Regions from separate parts of the Pseudarthrobacter xylosi genome, predicted to be linked through region 1. Evidence: riboswitches for the same ligand, from Rfam matches in the RefSeq annotation. Region 1 holds a riboswitch; each other region holds the start of a gene.
The links. A riboswitch is a leader RNA that binds a small molecule or an ion and turns the genes downstream of it on or off. The one in region 1 is predicted to bind cyclic di-AMP.
Positions count from the first base shown of each region.

Region 2: linked by a shared signal. The riboswitch ahead of ACZY1F_RS04320 (C40 family peptidase) and the one ahead of ACZY1F_RS20710 (NlpC/P60 family protein) in region 1 are both predicted to bind cyclic di-AMP.
Region 3: linked by a shared signal. The riboswitch ahead of ACZY1F_RS21150 (aggregation-promoting factor C-terminal-like domain-containing protein) and the one ahead of ACZY1F_RS20710 (NlpC/P60 family protein) in region 1 are both predicted to bind cyclic di-AMP.

Region 1 is NZ_JBVAYT010000016.1:453-8,249, reverse strand. It holds gene ACZY1F_RS20735 (F510_1955 family glycosylhydrolase) at 1-755, opposite strand, end outside; gene ACZY1F_RS20730 (DUF305 domain-containing protein) at 838-1,467, opposite strand; gene ACZY1F_RS20725 (hypothetical protein) at 1,610-2,086, opposite strand; gene ACZY1F_RS20720 (heavy metal translocating P-type ATPase) at 2,168-4,315, opposite strand; gene ACZY1F_RS20715 (heavy-metal-associated domain-containing protein) at 4,382-4,711, opposite strand; cyclic di-AMP (ydaO/yuaA leader) riboswitch at 4,996-5,177, shown strand; gene ACZY1F_RS20710 (NlpC/P60 family protein) at 5,185-5,943, shown strand; gene ACZY1F_RS20705 (hypothetical protein) at 7,187-7,525, opposite strand.
Region 2 is NZ_JBVAYT010000002.1:54,157-61,953, reverse strand. It holds gene ACZY1F_RS04345 (molybdopterin molybdotransferase MoeA) at 1-564, opposite strand, end outside; gene ACZY1F_RS04340 (DUF6457 domain-containing protein) at 575-868, opposite strand; gene mobA (molybdenum cofactor guanylyltransferase) at 865-1,587, opposite strand; gene ACZY1F_RS04330 (HNH endonuclease) at 1,683-2,183, opposite strand; gene ACZY1F_RS04325 (NlpC/P60 family protein) at 2,419-3,171, opposite strand; gene ACZY1F_RS04320 (C40 family peptidase) at 3,305-3,976, opposite strand; cyclic di-AMP (ydaO/yuaA leader) riboswitch at 4,047-4,209, opposite strand; gene ACZY1F_RS04315 (M23 family metallopeptidase) at 4,358-5,182, opposite strand; cyclic di-AMP (ydaO/yuaA leader) riboswitch at 5,186-5,420, opposite strand; gene ACZY1F_RS04310 (iron-dependent transcriptional repressor DtxR) at 5,560-6,255, opposite strand; gene serC (phosphoserine transaminase) at 6,531-7,661, shown strand; gene ACZY1F_RS04300 (MFS transporter) at 7,746-7,797, opposite strand, start outside.
Region 3 is NZ_JBVAYT010000020.1:654-8,450, reverse strand. It holds gene ACZY1F_RS21175 (LysR family transcriptional regulator) at 1-902, shown strand, start outside; gene ACZY1F_RS21170 (SixA phosphatase family protein) at 880-1,407, opposite strand; gene ACZY1F_RS21165 (winged helix-turn-helix domain-containing protein) at 1,661-2,527, opposite strand; gene ACZY1F_RS21160 (response regulator transcription factor) at 3,134-3,874, shown strand; gene ACZY1F_RS21155 (sensor histidine kinase) at 3,882-5,435, shown strand; cyclic di-AMP (ydaO/yuaA leader) riboswitch at 5,536-5,688, shown strand; gene ACZY1F_RS21150 (aggregation-promoting factor C-terminal-like domain-containing protein) at 5,694-6,446, shown strand; gene ACZY1F_RS21145 (DUF1905 domain-containing protein) at 6,517-6,960, shown strand; gene ACZY1F_RS21140 (HAD-IA family hydrolase) at 6,941-7,657, opposite strand; gene ACZY1F_RS21135 (VOC family protein) at 7,673-7,797, opposite strand, start outside.

The DNA.
Region 1 (7,797 bases):
ATCCGGCCGACGCGGGACCATGTAGTTCCGGCATCTGCTGAATAGTGGACCGAACCGTCCGGTTCAATACCGAAGGTTTCGGTGCTGCTGTCAAATGTCACGAACTGGACAATGGGGGCCGTGGTGTTCAGTTGCCAAGTTTTCCCGCCGTCGGTGGAGCGCTGAAGCCCGTCCTTAGTGGTGGCCAGAACGGTGTCACCTTCCGGGGTGCCAGCCAGGACGGCGGGAACGAACCCGGCGGTGGCCGCTGACCAGGATTTCCCGTCGGGACTGGTCCAAAGCGCCCCGTCGTAGGCGACTATTCCAGACTTGACTGCCGTGAGGGCATGGAAGTCCGATACGCGCTGGCGTGAAAGCTGCTCCCACGTCTTACCGCCGTCCGCAGATTTGATCAGGCCCATGGGGTTGGGCAGATTCGAGCCGGGGCCAGGGTGCCCGGAGGCGTAAAAGACGTCCTGGTCAGCGGCGGCGGTGAAGCCCATCAGGTCGTTGGTGTCCCCGATTTTGGTGGCCGGGGATTTGGTGACGTCGAAGAGACCGTCATGGGTGGCCAGTAAGACCTGGTCGGTTTCGCGGTTCACGCTCAGGCCGTGAACGTGTGAACTGGGAAGACCGGAGGCGGCAGTGGAAGGTGCGGTGCCGGCGTTCGGAGTGTTGGTTGATGAGTTGGGGCTGCAGGCGGACAAGGTGAATAAGAGGGTTGCTGCGGCGATGGCGGCTGCGGGCCGGGGACGGGTCAAAGAGTGCAGGGGCACGGAAAAACTCCAATGGTGGACCGGAAATGTTTGTGGGGAGGCGCCGGCCCCGGGGGAGGGGCCGGCGCTGCTGGTGTGCTGGCTAGAGGGTGGCTAGCAGGTCTTTCATTTCCTGGATTTCGGTTTCCTGTGAGCTGACGATGTCTTTACTGAGCTGGACCGCTTCGGCGTTCTTTCCGTCGGTGGTTTCGGTCTTGGCCATCATGACGGCGCCTTGGTGGTGGGCGATCATCTGGGTGAGGAAGAGCTTGGCCGCTTCGGTGCCCTGTGCGGACTCGAGTTTGGCCATGTCGTCCTCGCCCATCATCCCGGACATGCTGTGGCCCGAAGGCATATTAGTGGGCATCATCGTGGGCTGGCCCCAGCTTTCAAGCCAGCCGGTCATCTTCTCGATCTCTGGTCCCTGGGCCGCTTTGATCTTGGTGGCCAGATCTGTCACAGCGGCCGGGAGGCCTTCTTTTTTGAGCATGGTGTCACTCATGGTCACGGCCTGGGCGTGGTGCGGGATCATCATCTGCGCGAACATGGTGTCCGCGTCGTTGAACTGAGCCGAAGCAGGAGGGGCTGAGCTTGATGCCATGCCGGAGCTGCCGTGGTTCATGCCGGGCATGCTGCTTCCGTCCGAACTTCCGGTTCCTGAACCGGCGGAGCATCCGGCGAGGGCGATTGCTGCGGCGACGGCGGCAGTGGAAATGGTCAGGGTCTTTTTCATTTAAATCAGGGTCCTCAAAGTATCAGCGGCGCCTGGGCGCCTTGGTGGTGCGTGTAGTGTGGGCCGCCCCCGGAGGGCGGCCTGTTTCGTTGCGTGCCCATGCTGCGACTGTGCGCAGGATACGGGGCGCAGCAGTGCTCGTTTACGTGCGGCTGATACTGAGGTCACCGGGTGAGGGGCCGTCCGGTGAGAAGGAATAGTTCGTGCCCGCTGCAGTCGCGCGGCCGAGGTCAGGCACCGAGTAGGCGGCTGCTCCCGACAAGGAGGCCGCGAGGGAGGTATTCCCTGGCGCCAGCACGCAGGAAGCGTCCATGGCCGACATCTTGGGGCAGCCTCCGGAAGTGGAGCAAGAGGAAGGCGAGTCATTTACCGGTTCGGCGGCTATGGCCGCGTCCGGCGACAGTTCAGTCCCGTGGCTGGCGTGGCCGGGCGGGGTGCTGTGCGTCTGGCCCATGACCGTGTCCGCAGTTGCGCCGGGCATGTTGTGGGCGCCAGCCATGTTGTGGGCCCCGGTCATGATGTGCATGCCGAAGATTCCGGCGATGATGGCCAGGGTCATGGTCAGAAGGCCTGCACGGAGGAGGAAAGCGGTGACGGGGCCGCGGGATACTGCGGTCACAACTTTTCCTCCTTTCCGTGCCGGCTTGGTGGTCTTAAGGCTACCGGCTGTGGGCTTTAGGGCCGGTCAGCGCCATAGGGTTCAACGTACTTGGGAGGGGTTCAGTTTCATCCTCCGCAGCAGTTGGGCGTTCAGGGCCACCACAATCGTGGATATCGACATCAGCACCGCCCCGGCGGCTGGGGACAGAACTACCCCGGCGAACGCCAGGACGCCGGCGGCCAGGGGGACGGCGAGGACGTTGTAGCCGGTGGCCCAGATGAGGTTTTGCCACATCTTGCGGTAGCTGGCGCGGGACAGGTCCACCATGGACAGGACGGCGCGTGGATCGTTTCCGGCCAGTACTACACCTGCCGATTCCATGGCGACGTCGGTGCCGGCGCCGATGGCGATGCCCACCTCTGCGCGGGCCAGTGCCGGGGAGTCGTTCACCCCGTCGCCGACCATGGCGACCTTCATCCCACGGGCCTGGAGTTCGGCGACCTTCTTGTCCTTGTCTGCCGGAAGTACTTCAGCGAAGACCTCATCGATCTTCAGGTCTTCAGCGACTGCCTGGGCGACCTGGCGGGCGTCGCCGGTGATCATGGCCACCTTGACGCCCCGGTTCTGCAATGCTGCCACCGCTTGGCGGGATTCGGGCCGGATGCTGTCTTCGAGGCTGACCGCTCCCAGAACCTGATCCCCGTCGATGACGTGCAGCACCGCGGCTCCCCGGCCCATCCAGGTCTCGGTGGATTGCGCCAACGCGTCGGGTTCGGTGAGGCCGAGTTCGCGCAGCAGCGCCGGGCCGCCGACATGGACGGTGCGGCCATCGACGGTGGCGCGGACACCCCGTCCCGTCAGTGAACTGAAGTCCGTTGCTTGCGGGAACCTCAGGTTCCGCTCCCGCGCTGCCCGGACGATGGCCCGGGCTACGGGATGCTCACTGTCGGACTCCACCGCGGCCGCGAGGGCCAGCACCGCATCAGCTTCCTCACCGGGCACCGTCGCGATGTCCTTCAGATCAGGCTCACCAGTAGTCAACGTGCCGGTCTTGTCGAACAGGACCACGTCGATGGTGCGCATGCGTTCCAAGGCCATCCGGTTCTTGATCAGCACCCCTGCCCGGGCTGCCTGCTCGGTGGAGATGGCGATGACCAGCGGAATGGCCAGCCCCAGCGCGTGCGGGCAGGCGATGACCAATACCGTGACGGTGCGGGTGACAGCCTCCGGGACGCTGCCGAGCAGCGACCAGACGATGAAAGTGATGACGCCGGCGCCAGCGGCGAAGTAGAACAGGAAGGCCGCCGCCCGGTCGGCCAGGGCCTGTGCTTTAGAGGAGGACGCCTGGGCTTCGGCGACCAGCCGCTGGATCCCTGCCAGCGCCGTGTTCTCACCGACGGCGGTGACCTGGACCCGGACGCTGCTATCGGTGGCGACGGTCCCGGCCACAACAGTGTCACCGGGGCTGCGGAGAACGGTTTTGGATTCGCCGGTGATCATCGACTCGTCGAACTCGGCCTGGCCGTCCACGACCGTTCCGTCCGCTGGCATCCTGGCGCCGGGGCGGACCAGGACGTTGTCGCCTTCGCGGAGGGCAGAGACCGGAACAGTTTCCGTGCCGGCGTCGGTGATGCGTTCAGCCTCGTCGGGAAGGAGCGCGGCGAGAGCATCCAGAGCGCCCTGGGCAGAGCCGAGGGCCCGCATTTCGATCCAGTGGCCCAGCAGCATGATCGCTACCAGCAGTGCCAGTTCCCACCAGAAATCCAGGTCGAGCCCGCCGATGCCCAGGGTGGTGACCCAGGACGCGGCGGACGCGACGGTGATGGCCATCGCGATCAGCAGCATCATCCCCGGCTGCCGGTTCTTTAGTTCCTGCCATCCGCCCTTGAGGAACGGCTGGCCGCCGTACAGGAAGATGACGGTGCCCAGGACGGGCGGGATCCAGGTCGAGCCGGGGAACATCGGGGCCATGTAGCCGAGGATGTGCCCGACCATGGGGCTGAAGTAGACGACGGGGACGGACAGGGCCAGGGTCAGCCAGAACCTGTTTTTGAACATAGCGGTGCTGTGCCCGGCGTGCTGTCCGTGGCTGTGAACCGCATGGTCATCCTGCCCGCTGTGGACCTCGTGGTGGCTGTGTGGGTGTTCGGTGACTGTGGTGACCGACGCAGGGGAAGTGTTGTTTTGTTCGGGCGGGGGCGTGGGTTCGCTTGGATGTCCACCGTGATGCTGGGTGTGATCTTCCATGGGTTTTCTTTCGAGAGGAGATTGCGCTTTTTCCGGGCAGTGGCTGCCAGGGGAGGCGTGAAGAGGTCAGTGGCTGGTTAGGGCGTAGCCGGCGGAGGTGACAGCCTCACGCACAGCGGCACTATCGGCCTTACCTCCGACGATAAGACGGGAACGGCCGCCGGGAACGAGATCAACAGAGGCGGGTTCCACACCGTCAAGGGCGGAGACGGCCTTCTCAACAGTCTGGACGCAATGCCCGCAGGTCAAGCCTTCAACAGCGAACTCGACGCCGCTGGCGCCGGCGGCCGTGGCGGGTGCGGAGGAGGCTTCGGTTGAGCAGCAGCTGCAACCCGCGGCGGAGGAGGCGAGGGGCAGTTCGGTCCGGTTTTCAGTTCCACACATGTCAGTTTCCATTCTGGGACGATGGATCAAGGGGCGCTGGGGTTGAACGGCTGTGAAGGCGGCGCCAATCGCGCCTGCCGGGACATACCACTTCACTGACAACACTCCAAAATATACCCCCAGGGGGTATCAGTGTCAAGGGTGGCGGCCCGCTTCGCGGAACATCACCCCCACTGCAATTGCTCACGCACGGCGAAGGAAAGCGAAACACCGTTATGCAAATGTGACATCGACTTGGGTTTTCCCGTAGGGTCGGGCGCGTGCCGGTTATCCGAATGCGGCACTCCTGAGCTGATTGCCTAACTCTGCCGCCGCCTCGGGATCCGTTCGCAAATTCGTCCGGCAGAGACGGGGAAACCAATTGTGGCCTGCTTCGAGCAGGCCTTGGGGTGAAGCCGCACCTCCAGCTTGCGCTGGAACTGCGGCCGGGTGTCTCCCATCCGAATCCGACAGCTAACCTCGCAGGCAGTGGGAGAGGCCCTTTCATGCCCATTCGCAAAGCTCACGGCCGCCGCTGCGCGGTCCCCGTCCAAACCAGTGCTCTTGCGGTCCTGTCCAAATCCGTCGCTGACAATGCTGGCGGTGTGGGCCGCCAGGCCGCCGTCATCGCAGCAGCTTCCGGCCTCGTCCTGACCAGCGGCATTGCCGCGCAGGCAGCGGACGCCCCGGCCCAGCGCGATGCGGAGTCGACCTCAAACCTTGAACTCGCCAGCCAGGCACAGGCCCCGCTTAGCGCAGATTCCACGGTCCAGATTTCCTTCGAGCGTCCTGCCGTTGAGACCACGCCGGCGCCTGTCGTGGAAGCACCCAAACCTGTGGCCGTTGAGGCCGCCCCGGCAGCCGTCGCGAAGGCTGCTGCGCCGGCCAAGGCTCAAATCACAGTCACCCCCGCTGCTGCCGCGCCGGTGGTCGCCCCGGCAACAGGTGGAGTCAACGCCGCGATGGTTTCCTCCGCCTACGCCCAGATCGGCATGATCCAGGACTGCACACGATTGGTGGAAAACGCCCTGGGTGCTGCCGGTATCCCCGTTGGGGACCTCGGTCCGATGCAGTTCATGAACTACGGCACCGTTGTCACCGATCCCCAGCCCGGTGACATGGTGATGCAACCTGGCCACGTAGGAATTTACGTCGGCAACGGTCAAGTGCTTAGCTCCGGGCTGAACGGCAAGAACGAAACCGCAGTCCACCCCCTGACATGGATGACATCCAAGGGCGCCGTCACCTTCGTGCGCGCAGGCTAGTCGGACCACTGAAGGCCGGCGATTCAATGCCTGGGGGCAATGAATCACCGGCCTTTTGAATGCCTGGCAAGCTCTGTCGCTCTGCCTGGCTCAACCCGACGCGGTGGCGGGCTTGGCCCTGACATGCTGGTGGTGGGCCTACCACCTAGTGCAGGTCACTGTTTTTCCGTCCACCGTTCGTGGGCGGACTGGCGACTGATGCCGACGGCGCGGCCGATATCAGCCCACGAAGCCCTAGCCGTCACTGACCAGAGGGTGTTTTCACGCCTCAATGGTGAAGGAGGCGGACGGAGAGTGGCGGATGGCTGGACAGTCCTTTGGCTGGGTGGGACAAGACATGAACGCAGCGAATCCAAGGATCCGGCGGGCGACTACCATGCCCTCCGCTGGATGGCCTCATAGTCGCCTCTTGGCGTGGTCATGTCCGTGTCTGCCGAACAGGTCATGAGATGGGTGCACGTAGCGTCACTGCAAGATGGCCTACTTTGTTGGGTGGGCCTCCCGGCGAGTACATGCTTCGCCCTGGCAGACGGCGTCACACACAAGTTAGGACGGGGCGAACCCGTCCGGATTCCTAGCGCACGGAGGAACCGCGCTCCAAAAGTGGGTAGCGCGGTTGGCGTTCGGCGTGTGCAGAAGAGTCATTTCGGGGGTGTGCACAATGTGCACACTATTGCCGTCGGACTGGGTCGTACAGGGGTCGGATCGGGCCGGATTCCGCATGTTTCCGTGAGTTCCCAGTGTTTGCAGGGGCTGGAATGCAGTTCGAGTCCCACCTCGGGCACGACGTTTTCCCTCGTCAGAGGCGATTTTGCTTTGGCGTGTTGACAAAGCTTGTGGTCGCGTCGCTCTGACGGCTGGTGTGCGGGCTGTGGCCTGGTCGCCGCGGGGCCTGTTCAGGTGTGTGGGCTGACGGGTTCAAGACCCTGGCTGGTGGGCCTTCCGCCTGCTGCGAGCTTTGGCTATGCGGTTTCCTCGTTCCGGTTCTGTCGGGTTGGCCCTGGTTGGCCTACACCTCTTCATGGTTCTGGGCTGCGGGTACGACATGACGTAGCCGCTTTAGCTGGACGTCCCTCTTGGAAAGCTGCTTCTGGACGTTTGATCGGCAGTAGGTACCGTGTTTGTCCGGCCAAAAAGGGTGTTGACACTGTCAACACCCAAGTCATATGTATTCGTCTGCCCGTGGCGACTAGCTTTTGGGTCTGGCGCATGCCTTCATTGGCAGCGTCACAGGCTCGTTCAGCTATGGTTGGTGTCTGCGCCCGGCCAGAGCGGGGGAGGGGCGGCCTGAGAGCGTGGGGCTGATGCGTTCTGTGCTGGTGAACCAGGAGAGCAGCTGCGGATCGATGGCGCCGATGACAGTTCGCATGTTGACCAGTTGGGCTCGGACGTTGCTGTTGATGATGGGCTCCAGGTGGGCGACCCGGTTCCGGAGGTGGTAGACGCCCTCAACGGCCCGTTCGAGTTCGCGTGGTGTTCTGCGCAGGTGCGGAAATGCTTTGTGGAGTGCTTCGTCCCAGAGGCGTTGTTTGCCGGCATCGTGGCGCCCAGGCAGGATGAAGCGCCAGGTTCCCAGGGACATCGCGGCAAGGATGTCTGCGTGGATGGGGTCTCGTTGGCCCTGTGGTCTGCGTGTGGTCGATTTAAGTGCCCTACGCCTGGCATCGGGGATGTCGCGGCCGGCAATGCGGAGCAGTAGGGCGCTTGGGTCGATGAGCCAGTCCGGTGAATGGAAATTGTCAGTAGCCGGATCCGGCTGGAACGCGTTCCAGATGCAGAGTTGTTCGTCCAAAGCGTTGCGGAGGACGACTTCGAAAACGTGCAGGGCTTCGTAGACGGCGCCTGAGAGGTCAA
Region 2 (7,797 bases), on a different contig from region 1:
CTGGACCAGCAGGTCATCGTGCCCGGCCAGGGCCGCCACCGCCAGATGGGCCGGGTTCAGTGTTACGCCGGCTTTGACCAGCACCTCTCCCGCGGCGGCTTCTTCGCCGGCCTTCCTGATGTGCTGGCCGTTCCCGGGCTCGCCGGGGCGGGCGGTGCCGCCGGTCATCAGCAGCGGAAGGCCGTCGTCGTCCGTTCCAAGCACGGCAGCTTCGCTGCGCAGGACAGCTTTAGCACCGGGCGGGATCAGTCCGCCGGTGACGATGGGGCTGGCCTGGTGGGGTGCCAGCCGCTGGCCGGGTTCTGCCACGATCCAGGGACCAGTGCCGTTGACGGCCCAGCCGTCCATCGCCGATGACGCGTAGTGCGGCATGTCGTGCAACGCAGTGATGTCGCTGGCCAGGACCCTGCCCAGGGCCTGGCCCAGGGGAACCTGGCCGGGCGGAATCGGCGTGGCGATATCAAAAGCGGCCTTGCGCGCCTCATCCCAGGTGTGGGCGAGGTGCTTTGACGGGGCTGACTGCTGCTCAGGATTTTCGGATACGTCGCCGGTGGCGGCGGTCACTGAACGGGAGTCATTCGACGGGGGTCCCGGCGGATTCGGCGTCATAGTCAGCAGCCAGGCTGCGGGCACGGTCCATGGCAGCGGTCATGGCGGCGCCGTTCGAGGCCTGTCCCGATCCCGCAGCCAGGCCCGCGGCGAATCCGGCAATAAAAGTGGTGAGCGGGGCAGCCGGGCGGACCACTGAGTGGGCTGCCACGCCGGCCAGCGACAGAATGGTGTTGACGTCGATCTGGACGTCCTCCAGTTCATACGCCTGGAGCAAGGACCTGCACCACTCTTCCAGCGTCTCTTCCTGGCTTTTCACGCTCTGCCTCCCAAATCGTTCGCGGCCGTGTTGCCCCGGAGCCCGCTCAGGGGATCCGGACCGGCCACTCCAAGTGCGGCGGCATCGTCCCAGGTATCCACGTCTGCCGTGGAGCCGGCCGGAACGGCGACAAGCTGCACGTCCAGACTAGCAAGGAGTGCCCTCACCGACCCGTTGATTAAGCGTCCTGTGCTTTCCAGTTCTGCCACGGAACGTTGTAGCGCGGCTGTGCTATAAAAACCAATGAGCGGCTGGCGGCGGCCATCCTCCGAGACGGCCACCACGCCGTCCGGTTCCAGGCCCGCAGGACTGCCTGCGGCAGGTCCTGCGCCGGGCCCTCGTGAACGCAACGCAGCCTTCAGCGCCGCCACCGCCTGCCCTACGTTGGGCATATCGCAGGCCAGCACCAGCGTCAGCCCGGGACGGCTGCCGCCCGCAGCGGCCAGTGCCGCGAGCCCGGCCGCAATGGCAGCCGCGGGGCCGCTGAACGGAGGGTCCTCGCGGCAGCGCAGAAACCCGGCCGGGACCTCCCCGCCAGGCACTTCCGGGATATCCGGCCCGACCACTACGGCGGCTCCGGCACCCCCGGCAGCGGCCACCGAGCGGCGCAACAGGGAGTCGCCGTCGTACGTCAGGCTCTGTTTGGGCACGCCACCGAGCCGCGACGAACGGCCGCCGGCGAGGATGACGGCATCGAATTCGAGGGGGTCAGCGTCCACCCACCCAGCTTAACCGTGCAGGCCGGAATACTGCTCGGGGCTGCAATACTGCTCGGGGCCGGGATGCTGCGCGGGGCTGAAGCAGCGGCGCGAAATCAGGCAGCCCGTTCCGGCAGCAGGAATGGATCCCAGGCCGGCGTTGGCTTCTCAAGTTCCTTGATCTGCCAGATGGTGCCGTGCGGCGGTTCCGGGACAAACCTGAGCTTCCAGCCCATTTCAGCCGGGGTGTGATCGCCCTTGCTGTTGTTGCAGCGGAGGCACGCGGCCACCAGGTTTTCCCAGGAGTCGGCGCCGCCACGTGATTTGGGCTGGACATGGTCGATTGTGTGGGCCCCTTTGCCGCAATAAGCGCAGCGGTGGCCGTCCCGCCGCAGGACGCCGCGGCGGCTGACAGCGGTGCTCTGGTTGTATCTGGGGCGGATGTAGCGGTTCAGGAGTATCACGGACGGGCGGCCCATAATCTCCTGGGGCCCCACCACAGGGTCATCGCCTTCGGCAATAACGCTGGCCTTGCCCGTGAGCACAAGCACCAGCGCCCGGCGGAAGGTGACTACCGCCAGCGGTTCATATCCAGCATTCAGAACGAGAGTGCGCATGCACGTACCTCTTTGTGGCCGCACCCGTCAGGGGCACGAGGGCCGGCTGCCCCCGGCATATCCGGGCTATGGATCGACACCACAAGAGTAAACAAAGAATCCCGGGATCAACTAATCCGGAAGTATCCGGGATCCCGTGTCGGGCCTGGCCGCCCGTCCGGATTTGTGCGACAGCCCGCAGACAGCAAAGGACCCCCGCCGTGAGGCGGGGGTCCTTTGAACACTCAAGCAGCTGCTAGGACACGCGGATGAAAACCGGTCCTGAACCAACATTGGCGCTGAATACAACGGTCTGGTTGCCGTTGTAACCGCCGTGGACTGCCTGGCCGTTGCCCGCGTACACGGCAATGTGGGCCATGCCCGCGCCGCCGTCTGCGTAGTAGATCAGGTCGCCGGGCTGGGCCTCGGCGGCGCTCACGGTCTTACCCAGGGACAGGTAGCCGGCGGGCCAGCCGTGGTAGTTGATGCCCACGGCGGCCAGGGCGTTGGTCACCAGCATGGTGCAGTCCTGGCTGACGCCGAGCTGCGCGTACGCAGCGGACAGGATGGCAGCACCCTTGCCGCTGGCAGCGACGGGAGCCGAGGGAGCGGCAGGGGTTGCCGACGCTACCTTGATAGTGGCCGCGGCCTTGGCCGGAGCTGGAGCCGGAGCTTCAACAACCGGCTCGGGAGCCTCAACCGGAGCCGGAGTGGTGGTCACGGCCGGCTTCTCGTAGGAGATGGCAATGGTGGAAGCAGCGGAAATAATGGCCGGGGCCGAAACCTCAACCTCAAGGTTCGAAGCGGAAGCACCTTCGTGCTGCACTCCGGTGTCTGCCGCGTTCGCAGCGATACCACTGGTCAGGACAAGGCCGGAAGCGGCAGCGATAACCGCGGCCTGACGGCCCATGCCGCCGGCGTTGTCGCCGACAGCCTTGGCAATGACAGCCAGCGAGTTGGTCTTGGCGACCTCGGCGCGGTGCCGTGCAACAGTTGCACGTGTAGTCATTAATTTCTCTCTTTCGTTTTCCTCAGGACCGCGTGGGCAGCACGAGGGCTTTGGACGCGCCGGCATCTTGGGGGTACGCCGGCACGCCCCGAACGGGGATTTAGCGAAAAGTTTCCAGCGAAGTGCGGTTCTTCTACTTCATGGTGTAGAAGGATCCGCCGCCTGTGGAGGCCACGGAGTGCAGCAGCGTGCCCTGTGACGGGTTAAGTGCGCTGATCATCATGCCGTTGCCGACGTAAATGCCAACGTGGGCGCCGCCATTCTGCATGACCAGGTCACCGGGAGCCGGTGTGGCGGTGGGCCGCATGGCTGTCCAGGCATTGGTGCGGGGAATGCTGATGCCGGCCTGGGCGTAGACCCACTGCGTAAAGCCTGAGCAGTCCCAGCCATTGGGAGTGGTGCCGCCCCAAACGTAGGGGTGGCCGATACCGGTGTAGGCAAGTGCTGCCAGACCCGAAGCGGCAGCGGAGGAGACAGTGTCAGCGAGCTTGGAGGCCGCGGCCTCGGTTGCGGCAGCACCCTGAGCCCCGGTTTCGGAGGCCGTGGACTGCGCACGAACCGTCTCAACCTTCGGTGCCGGCGTGGTCTTGATCACGGGGCGCTCGAAGGAAACGGTAGCCGTGGGCGCCGCAGTTACGGCGAGTGCCGTCTGCGCGGAACCGGACTCGGTAGAGGCGGAAACGCCGGCGGTGGTATCCGCGGCGTTGGCCGGAAGCCCCATGCTCAGGATCAGACCTGATGCAGCTGCGATAACGGCAGCCTGGCGACCTACGGTCCCGGCATTAGCACTGACTGCCTTGGACACGGAGTCCAAGGGGTTGGTGCGAACCGGTTGTGCGCGGTGGCGCGCAGAATTATGGCGTGAAGACACGAAGGTAGCCTCTCCCAATGCCTACGAGGTGAGCTGTCGGATTCGGATGGGAGTCACCCGGCCACGCTGCTTCACAGTGGAAGCTTTGCGACTTAACCCCAAGGCCTTCAGAATCGAAGACCAAAATTGGTTCCCCCGCCCCTGCCAGACGATGTCATGCGAACGGACCTTGAGCGGTGGCAGAGCTAGGCAATCCACTCAAGAACGTCAACTTCGGAAAAGTTGACGCGCTTTAGACGTTACAGGAGTTCCTGGCCAATGTCACATTCAGGTCACGGCACGTCGCTGCGATCCGAGAGTTTGCCATCATTTGAGTCAGAGCCAGCCGGTGGGGTCGACGACTTCGCCGTTGATCTGGACCTCGAAGTGGAGGTGGCAGCCCGTGGACGCGCCCGTGGTGCCACTGAGGGCAATTACGTCGCCGCGGCTGACCGTCTGGCCTACCTTGACGCTGGCGGACGAGAGGTGGTTGTACGTGGTTTCAAGGCCGTTGCCATGATCCACCACCACGCGGTTGCCGCCACCATACTGGTGCCAGCCGACGAAGGTCACGGTGCCGCTGGCAGCGGCCATGACGGAGGTTCCGCACTGTGCCACGTAATCCTGGCCACGGTGGAAGTCGCCGGTGCCGCCGGTGATGGGGCTGACCCGGAATCCGAAGGGTGAGGCCGTAACCAGCTGGGCCAGCGGCGAGCCCAGGCTTCCGGCCGAGGCGGCGCGGGTAATGGATCCCGCGGACTGGGCGCTCAGCAGCTGCTTCAGCTTGCCGTCGGGATCACCCTGGGTAACCACTGATGAGCGGCTGAAGTCAATTTGGGCGGCGGCTTCGGCGGTAACTTCGGGCTGCGGGGCGGCGGAAACGGACGACGCCGGCTGGCCGGGCGCCGGGGTGGCCATCACGGGGCCGGTCACGGGAACCGTCACCGTGAGAGCCAGGCCTGTTGCTGCCAAGGCGATGCCGGCCTTCTGGCCGAGGCCACTGGCAGCGGCGAAATCCGTCATCTGCCGGAAGGGTCCCCGGCGGCGGCGTGCTTCCCGCTGTGGGTCGCGGGGCCTTTCCGCGGTGAAATCCTCGGCCACTCTGGGCGCCGAAGCGGGACCCGCCGCGCGACGGCGGCCCCTGGAGTATTGCGTGGTCAAGAATGTTCCTCTCTGGGTAGCCTGCGAAGTTAGCTGTCGGATTCGGGTCAGAGAGTTCAAAGACCCGGTCCGCCGTGACAAGCACTTGGCGCAGAGATATCCCGTGAGGATCCTTCGCTGGAAGAGGCTTGCTGCTGACGGACTTCACCCCAAGGCAGTCTCGCGACTGCCGGTTGTGGTTCCCCCGCCTCTGCCAGTTGGTGACTCGTGCACCTGATCCGCTGGCAGAGCTCGGCTTCGGATCAGGTAACGCTTTTGTATCGACGCTGAGTTTCAACTATAGGTGATTAAGTTGGACAGTAACAATTCCGTTATCTTTGCGGAACGAGTCGTCATTGCGCTATCCCGCGGCCCCACGCGGGGGGACCGCCGTCCCGTCAGCGGACGGAAACGAAGACGTGCGATGCCACTTCCGGGGGCAGCTCGAGCGCCCCTTCTATGCCCGGAACCCGCACGGAGATGTACTCCCCCACGCGTTCCAGGGACACCGAGGCACCTGGCCTGATTCCGCCCTCGTCCAGCTGGACCAGCAGCTCAGGTTCCACCTGGATGGGCTCGGCCAACCGGCTGACCGTCACGTTCGACGCCGGCCCGTAGCCCTGCATCGCATCCAGGAGATTAATCACAGCGGCGTCAGGCAGCGCGGACGCCGGCCCGCCCAGTGCGGCCAGCCCGGGGATGGGGTTGCCGTAGGGCGACTCGGTGGGGTGGTTGAGCAATTCGTAGATGCGCTGCTCAACGCGTTCACTCATCACGTGCTCCCAGCGGCACGCTTCATCGTGGACGTAGGCCCAGTCCAGGCCAATCACATCCGCAAGGAGCCGTTCGGCCAGCCTGTGCTTGCGCATCACTTCCGTGGCGCGTTTCCGCCCGGCTTCGGTCAGCTCCAGATGGCGGTCTCCGGAGACCACTACCAGTCCGTCGCGCTCCATCCGGCCGATGGTTTGGGACACCGTGGGGCCGGAATGCCGCAGCCGTTCGGCGATGCGTGCGCGAAGAGCAACGATGTTCTCTTCTTCAAGCTCCAAAATGGTCCGAAGATACATCTCCGTAGTATCGATCAGATCCGTCATCCAGCTCAGCTCCTCGAGCGCAGTACCTTGCGTTGTCCCACCGTATCGCGTCCCGCTCAGCGGCGAGGTCCGCTAAAAAGCTTAGCCTATTTTGAATTTGTCTGGATAATCACGGGCAGGAAGAAACGGTCTCATTGGCCGGACTATGACGGCGCCAGTTCCCGCCCAATCAAGGGTTCAGGCAGAATAAAGGAGGTCCTTATCCAGTCACTGCCGACTACCGGCCACCCCACCGTCCGGACGTGAGCGACGTCCATGCCGAAATTGGAGCCCCCGTGAGCGAAACCAGCATCACTATTCCTGCCGACCTCCTGCCAAAGGATGGACGGTTCGGCGCAGGCCCGTCCAAGGTCCGGCCGGAGCAGCTCGAGGCGCTCTCAGCGGCGTCCAAGACCATCCTGGGGACCTCCCACCGTCAGGCTCCCGTCAAGAACCTCGTAGGCTCCGTCCGCGAAGGCCTCAGCCAGTTCTTCCGCGCCCCCGAAGGCTACGAAGTGGTCCTCGGCGTCGGCGGCTCCACGGCTTTCTGGGACGTCGCCAGCTTCGGCCTGGTGGAGAAGAAGGCCCAGCACCTGTCCTTCGGCGAGTTCGGCTCCAAGTTCGCCTCAGCCACCAACAAGGCCCCGTTCCTGGACGCCTCCTCCATCATCAAGTCCGAGCCCGGCACCCGCCCGGTATCGGCCGCCGAGGCAGGCGTGGATGTCTACGCCTGGCCGCAGAACGAAACCTCCACCGGCGTCGCGGCTCCGGTCAAGCGCGTTGCGGGCGCCGACGCCGATTCCCTGGTCCTGGTGGACGCCACCTCAGCAGCCGGCGGCCTGGACGTGGACGTCTCCGAGGCCGATGTCTACTATTTCGCCCCGCAGAAGAACTTCGCGTCCGACGGCGGGCTGTGGCTGGGCCTCTTCTCCCCCGCCGCGCTGGAACGCGCCGCGAGGATCAAGGCCAGCGGCCGCTGGATCCCGGACTTCCTGGATCTCCAGACCGCCATCGACAACTCCAAACTGAACCAGACCTACAACACGCCGTCGCTCTCCACCCTGGTGACCCTCGACGCGCAGGTGCATTGGCTGAACTCCAACGGCGGCCTGGACTTCGCGTCCGCCCGCACCGCTGACTCCGCTGGCCGGATCTACGCCTGGGCGGAGGCCTCCGAGTACGCCACCCCGTTTGTGGCCAAGGCGGAGGACCGTTCCAACGTCATCGCCACCATCGACTTCGACGACTCGATCGACGCCGCCGCGATCGCCAAGGTGCTGCGCGCCAACGGAATCGTGGACACCGAGCCGTACCGGAAGCTGGGCCGCAACCAGCTCCGGATCGCCACGTTTGTGGCCATCGAGCCGGCCGACGTCTCCGCACTGCTGGCAAGCATCGAATTCGTGGTGGGCGAACTGCGCAAGTAGCTTTACCGCGCGAACGTACACTTGGGGCCCAAGAACCGGGGCCCCAAGTGTACGTTCGCGCTGTTTTGTGGTGACGTGAGCGTGTCAGCGTCCGACGGCGTCGTCCGGGTTTTCATCCCGGGCGGCGCCGTCTGCG
Region 3 (7,797 bases), on a different contig from region 1:
CGCTGGCGGCAATCGAACAACACGGTTCGGTTATAGCGGCATCGGAGGTGATGGGCTTCAGCCCGTCTGCCGTCTCCCAACAGATCAAGAAGCTGGAAAAGCAGACCGGGTTCCCCGTCCTGGAGCGCCGCGGCCGCGGGGTGCTGCTGACTGAGCGGGGGCTCACCCTGGCAGCCTACGGCCGGCGCATCATGTCGGAGCTCGAGGAACTGGAATCCACCTTGTTGGCGGATCCGGCCAAACCTACCGGGCACCTCAAGGTTGTTTCCTTTTCCACCGCGTGCCGTGGCCTCCTGGGGCCAGTGCTGGGACGGCTGGCTTCTTCGGAAGCGGACCTGGACATCAGCGTGCTGGCCGAGGACCCTCGGGAAGCCGTGGCGCGGGTGGCCAACGGGGAGGCGGACCTCGGTGTGGTCCACAACTGGAACTCCGTCCCGCTGGTCATACCGGAGCACATGACGCTCGACTGGCTGTGCGAGGACGTTGCTGACGTCCTGGTGCACCGCGACCATCCGCTGGCCGGGCGCAGCCAGGTGGAACCGGCCGACCTCGTGGACGAACGGTGGATCAGCACGCCGCACGGCGCCATCTGCAACGAGGCGCTGCTGCGGATCTTCGCCGATCTAGGCCGGGTGCCGGACATCAGGGTCTACGATCCTGACTTCGCTACCCACATCGCCCTGGTGGAGCAGGGAGTCGTTGTGGCGCTGGTCCCCCGCCTCGGCCGGCCCGCACTGCCTGAAGACGTCGTGTGCCTGCCCGTGATCAACCCCACGCAGGTCAGGCAGGTGGGCATCGTGTACCGCCGGACCATGGCGGCCAGCCCCGGTATCCAGCACGTCGCCGGGCTGCTGCGCGAGGTCGCCGGAACGCGCGGGGTCAGTGGGCTCGCGGGACCTTGAACTTGGTCAGCCTGGCATCCTGCCCGTCCAGCTCGGCCCAGGGTTTTTCCGTTTCCAGCACCGTGAGTGCGCTGGTGGGGTAGCGCGTGGCGGCGTCCATGTAGGCGTCGTGGTTCGAGTCGCGTGAGGCAAGGTGCATGGCGAGGTCCTGGACGCCAGGCATGTGTGAGATGAGCATCAGGGTGGTGACGGTGTCAGGCACGTGGTTGACCACGGCGAGCATCCGCAGTGCAGAGGCGGCGTAGAGGCCGTCCTCAAGCTTCGGCGTCGGGGCCTTATCCCCCAGCTCGGAGCACACCCAGGTGCAGGTCTGGCGGGTGCGCAGCGCACTGGAACACAGGATGAAGTCCGGGAGGATGCCGTGCTTGACCAGCCACTTGCCGGCCAGGGGCGCCTCGCGGTGCCCCCGCTCCTCCAGCGGCCGCTCATGATCCGCCACACCGCCGGGCCAGTCGGCCTTGGCATGCCGCATGATCACCAGGCGTTTGATGTGGTGGTCGCTCATCCCCCAAGCCTAGCGCCCGTAACCTTCAGCCAGGGCGGCCGCTTCCGCTTTCGCGCGACGATCCCTCTGCGCCTGCGCTCGTACCTCACGCAACAACGGCGCTTTCGGGATATCCCGCTGCGCTGCAGCGTCCTTTCCAGCAACTTCCGCTTGAGGCGCCCGGCTCGTGGGTTCGTCTGCGGGGATGGCGTCCCGTGAAAGCTAAAGCGACCGCACCTCAGGGGTACGGCCGCTTTGGTGCGTCGCTGAAGGACTAGATCGAGTATTCCGGAGCAGCCCAGACAATAACTTCGGGGTGCTCGTAGAAGCGGTAGCCCTGGCCGCGGACGGTGCGGACGGTGTTGGCGAGGCGGCCCAGCTTCGAGCGGAGGCGGCGGATGTGGACGTCGATGGTGCGCTCGTTGGGGACTTCCTCGGCGTTGCGCCACAGGCCCTCGAGCAGCTCATCGCGGCCCACGGTGCGGGTACCGTTTTCGACCAGGTAGTTCAGGAGTTCGAATTCCTTGAAGGTCAGGTTCAGGGATTCGCCGTCAAGGTGGACTTCGCGGCGGGCAAGGTCGATCAGGACACCGGACGGGCGCGGATCCTGGGGCTGCTGCAGCCGGGCAGTCTCCGTGCGCTTCTGTGCGTTCACGGTGGGGTCACCAAAGGTGGAACGGACGACGTCGAGCGCGGAACCGGGGGTGCCGGCCGGGGCCACGGCCACCGCAGCGTAGCTTTCGGCACCGGTCACGAGTGACTGAGCGTAAGCGCGGATTTCCTGGGCAAGCTTGGCAATGGAGGTTCCGGCGGCCGCTGCGGTTTCCTCGTCGATGCCCATGTAGAGGACAAATCCACGGGCTACGGTGTCGTTGGCGACGGGCCGCACGGCGTTTGGCCCCGCGATAACCGGGGTGGGCGCGGTGAGCGGCGCGGCTTCGGCAGGCTGGACAGCACGGAGCTGGCCGTAGGAGTTGGGGTTGTAGCCCTGGGGCGCGTAGCCGGGGGCGGGAAAGCTGGCGCCTGGGGCTGCCGGGGCGAATGCCGGTCGAGCGCCGAAGCCTTGGCGGAGACCGGAAGCCTGGCCCGCCTTGCCTGCGTTACGGACGGAGATGTGGACGTATCCGGATGCAACTGACATGAATGCTTACCTCAATGTGAATGGCCGTCATCGCGGCTCGAATGCTGATTTCCCCGCAATGAGATCTGGGGAGGGCGCCCTACGCTGGGCTGGGGGCGAATGCCTAGGAACTCCGTGGGGTCTGAAGGTCAGGCGTGCATTCGACAACAGCGCATGTCGGCAGCAGCGGATGTGCTGGGCCAATATTCTGCGGCTGCAGGTGCTGTTGAGTTCTTGTTCACAATTCAAAGTGTGCAACGTAACAATAAGAACTTGCAAGTAACAATGGGTGCGTTGTTCCGCATAGTGAGACAGAATGCGGATTTGTGTGATAGATCACCATTCGGAAATGACGACAAATCGTAAGTTGTTGTCCGCTGAGGGTGTTCATAGGGCCCTGATCAACGAATAATCTTCGCTTATTCGTGGCGTTAAGCCCATTAGATTCACCGTGCCATGACTCGCCGAAATTGCTTGTGGCCTTTGGCCACCTGTCCAACGGAAAAGACGGCGGCCCGGCGCAAGCTCGGCATCCCGCCCGCCCACCCAGCTCGCTAGGCTGGCATTCACAGCGTGCGCACAGGAACCCCATAGCGCGGGCTAACCGAATGATCGGAGAGTTGTCCCATGGCCACTTCGCATTCCATGACCAACAACCTTCCGCAGCTGGCCCACCCGGACGGCTCCCCCATCCGCGCCCTGGTGGTAGACGACGAACCCAGCCTTTCCGAACTTATGAGCATGGGGCTGCGCATGGCCGGCTGGTCCGTTGCCGTCGCTTCGGATGGCCCGGAGGCCGTCAAGCTCGCCAAGGAGTTCCGCCCGGACGTCCTGGTGCTGGACGTGATGCTGCCAGGGTTCGACGGCGTTGAGCTGCTGGGCAGGATCCGCGCCTTCGCGCCGGAGGTACCTGCGCTGTTCCTGACTGCCAAGGACGCCGTTCAGGACAGGATCCTGGGCCTCGCGGCCGGCGGGGACGATTACGTGACCAAGCCGTTCAGCATGGAGGAGGTCCTGCTGCGCCTGCACCGCCTGGTCCAGCGCTCCGGCGTTGCCGCGATGGACACAGCGGAACTGGTGGTGGGCGATCTTGTCCTCAACATCGACACCCGCGAAGTGACCCGCGCGGGCGACGACCTTCAGCTAACGGCCACCCAGTTCGAGCTGCTCCGGTACCTTATGGAGAACCCCAAACGGGTGATCAGCAAGGCCCAGATCCTGGACCGCGTCTGGAACTACGACTTCGGCGGCCAGGCCAACATTGTGGAGCTCTACATCTCCTACCTGCGCAAGAAAGTGGATGCCGTGCACCCGCCCATGATCCATACCGTGCGGGGCGCCGGCTACGTCATCAAGCCGGCCGAGTAGCTGCTCCATGTCCTCGCCGCGAGCAACCCCAGCACCAGCCCGGAGCTGGCTGAAACCGGATACCTGGCATCTGCGTACGCGCCTGATCCTGTTGGCCATGGCCCTCCTGGTGGCCATCTGCGGCGCCGTGGGACTGTTCAGCTATGCCTCCATGGACTCCTTCCTCACCGGCCAGCTGGATGACCAGCTGAGCCAGGCCGCCAAGCGCTCGAACGATCCGGGCCGCCAGCCCTTGGGAGGATTCAACGGCAGGCCGGACCCGCTTGATTCCCGCGGGCAGAGCGTAGGAACGCTGAATGCGCGGATCCTGAACGGCCAGATCAACAGTGGCGGCTTCCTGGACTCGGGCATCACACGCCTGCCCCTCGACGCCGCAGACAAGCAGACCCTGCTGGCACTGGCGCGGAACGGCGTCCCTGCGAACCGCTCGCTGTCCAACGGGGATTACCGGATTGTGGCCGTGGAAACCGGCTACGGCGATGTCCTCGTCACGGGCCTTCCGCTGGCCGCCAAGGAAAGCACCCTGGCATCGCTGGTATGGACGTTTGTATTCGTTTCCCTTGGCGGCCTGGCGCTGATCGGGCTGGCAGGAACCGTGCTCATCCGGCGCACCATGAAACCGTTGGAGCAGCTTTCCGAGGTGGCAACCCGGGTGGCCCGGCTCCCGCTGGATGCCGGCGAGGTGGCACTCGCGGTGCGCGTCCCGCCGTCGAACTCCAACCCCGGAACCGAAGTGGGCAGCGTAGGACACGCCCTCAACCTGATGCTGGACAACGTGGCCAGTGCCCTCGAGGCGCGGCAGCGGAGCGAGACCAAGGTGCGGCAGTTCGTTGCCGACGCTTCCCATGAACTGCGCACCCCGCTGACCGCCATCCGCGGGTATACGGAGCTGATGCGGATGACCGAGGACTTCACGCCGGACGGGCGGAAGTCCCTGGCCCGCGTCCAGAGCCAGTCCGAACGTATGACCACCCTGGTGGAGGATCTGCTGCTACTGGCCCGGCTCGATGAGGGACAGCCCCTTAAGCTCAGCGAAGTTGATCTCACCCAACTCGTGATCGAAACCGTCAGTGACGAGAAAGTCATAGCCCCGGACCACCGCTGGCGCCTTGAACTGCCCGACGAACCGCTTGCCGTCAACGGTGATGCCTCCCAACTGCGTCAGGTGCTGGTCAACCTGCTCTCCAACGCGCGCAAACACACGCCGCCCGGGACCACCGTGGTCACCGCTGTCACGAAGTCTGCAGATGGGGGCTCTGCAGTGACCGTAACGGACGACGGCGGCGGCATCCCTGCGGAGTTCGTGGACCACGTTTTCTCCCGGTTTGCCCGCGCAGACGCGGCCCGCAAGGGAACGGCACCGGCCGTGGGCGCCGGGGCATCGGAGGGCACCAGCGGCCTGGGCCTGTCCATTGTCCAGTCCATCATGGAGGCCCACGGCGGGAGCGTGGCAGTGGCCTCGCGGGCCGGGCGGACAGAGTTCACCTTACTTTTTCCTGCTGGCGCCATGGTGCACCTAACCGAAGCCCGAGCGCAGCAAGGCGACACACCGTCTTCGTGATTCCTGTTACCAAAATGTGACTTAAGCGTCCAGCTCCTGTAGCGTCGAACAAGTGCGGATCCCGTTTGGGCCGCATATCCGGATGACGCCAAGCTCTGCCACTTCCCGGATTCCGTCTTCAGAGGCAGAGGCGGGGGACCCACCGTCCCGGGCACCAAGTGCCCTTTGGGGTTAAGCCAACACGTGATTGTGCCGTGTGGCCGGATGCCCTCATCCGAACCCGACAGCTAACTCCGCAGGTGTGAGAGGCGATCCATCATGTCTGAATTCAAGGTAGAAACACGCCCGCAGGGCGATACAAAGTCCGCCAGCCACCGCAAGCAGACCCGTATCGGTGCAGCTATGTCCCCACTGTCCAAGGCGGCCCGGATTCCCTCCGTGGGCCAGCGCGCCGCGGCATTGGCGACGGCGTGCGCCCTGCTGGTCGGAGTCACCGCCGCGGCACACGCTTCCGAGTCCGCTTCACTTGCGGCCAGCGTGGACCAGGCCGCCGAAGACGCCAGCGCCCAGTCGAAGCTGAGCATCCAAGCAGCCGAGATTCAGGCTCCGGCCACCCCAGAGGCTGCGCCGGCCGAGATCAACGTCGCGCCCCAGGCTGCCGAACCGGCGCCTGCGCAGGCCCCCGCCCCGGAGGTCGCTCCGGAGGCTGCACCGGCGCCGGCACCGGCTCCCGAACCTGTACCCGCTCCCGTTGTGGCCGTCAACGATCCCGCAGGAGCCCAGGCCTACGCCGCCGGGCAGCTGGCGACCTACGGCTGGTCCGCTGACCAGATGCAGTGCCTGCAGACGCTGTGGACCAAGGAATCCGAATGGACCACCACGGCCACCAATGCCAGCAGCGGCGCATACGGAATCGTCCAGTCATTGCCCGCTGAGAAGATGGCCAGCTCCGGCGGGGACTACCTCACCAACTACCGCACGCAGATCAACTGGGGCTTGAACTACATCCAGGAGCGCTACCAGTCACCGTGCGGCGCGCTGAACTTCCACCTGTCGCACAACTGGTACTAGGAGGCCGACTCCGCCTTACCCGGACTCCCCTGCGCCTGATTCCCGGCGCCAGGGCTGCCATACTTGGGCCATGAAAATCACCACCACCATCCTGGGCAGCGGCAACAAGGCGGGAATCGAAGTTCCCGAGGAGGTCATCTCGGCTCTCGGCGCGGGCAAGCGTCCGCCGGTGGTGGTGACCATCAACGGCAAGAGCTACCGGAGCAGCATTGCGGTCATGGGCGGACAGAACCTGATCGGGGTGAGCACCGCCAACCGGGAATTCACCGGAGTTGCCGCCGGCGACACCATCGAGGTGGACGTGGAACTGGACACCCAGCCGCGCATCATCGAGGTCCCCGACGATCTGGCCGCAGCCCTGGCTGCCGAACCCGAAGCGCAGGCTTTTTACGCCACGCTGAACTACAGCACGCAGCGCCGGTACGTGGAGCCAATCGGAGATGCCAAGTCGGACGAAACCCGGGCCAGGCGGATCACGAAGATGGTCGCCGACCTCAAAGCCGGAAAGAAATGATCGGCCGTCCCCCGGCGTTCCGTTCCACGGAGACAGTCACTCCACGGTAGTCCGGGATGTGGAGCACTCCTGCCGGCAATACGCCCGTATTGGGACCCACGGCCACCGTGCGGATCCCCGCGGCAACCCCTGCCGCAATTCCGGCGGGTGCATCCTCGAACACCACGGCGTCCTCCGGCTGCACGCCCAGCAGTCCGGCTGCCTTCAGATACCCTTCCGGGTCCGGTTTGCCCTGCGTGACCAGTTCCGCCGTCACGGCCTTGGCTGGCATGGCGAGTCCCGCGGCGTCCATGCGGATGTCCGCGAGGGTCCTGTCCGCTGAGGTCACCAGCGCCACTGCCTCGGCCGGGAGGCTGCGAAGCAGCTCGGCAGCCCCCGGCAACGCGACAATACCGGCAGTCCGCACCCGTTCCATGGCACCGAGTTCGGCAGTGAGCGCCACAACGTCGGCTCCGGCCGGCGCGAAGCGTCGGACGGTATCCGCAGCCTGGATGCCGTGCGAAGTGCGCAGGATCTCGGCGATGTCCAGGCCGTACCGGGCAGCGAATTCTCCCCATACCTCTTCGACCACTGCCGTGGAGTCCACCAAGGTGCCGTCCATATCGAAAAGGACGGCACGGCAGGTCAGCGATCGTGTGGCTGCAGGCGTCCGTGTGGCGGCTTGTGTCGGGGTGGCGGCTTGTGTCGGGATGTTCATGCTGCCTATTTTGCCTTAGGCGCCACCGGCTAAGACGTCACGGGCCTGTGAGTCAGAGGCTAAGGCGTCACGGCCCGGGATGTACTGCACCGCCCATTTGTTGCCGTCGGGATCAGCGAAATAGACGAAGTGCCCCCAGT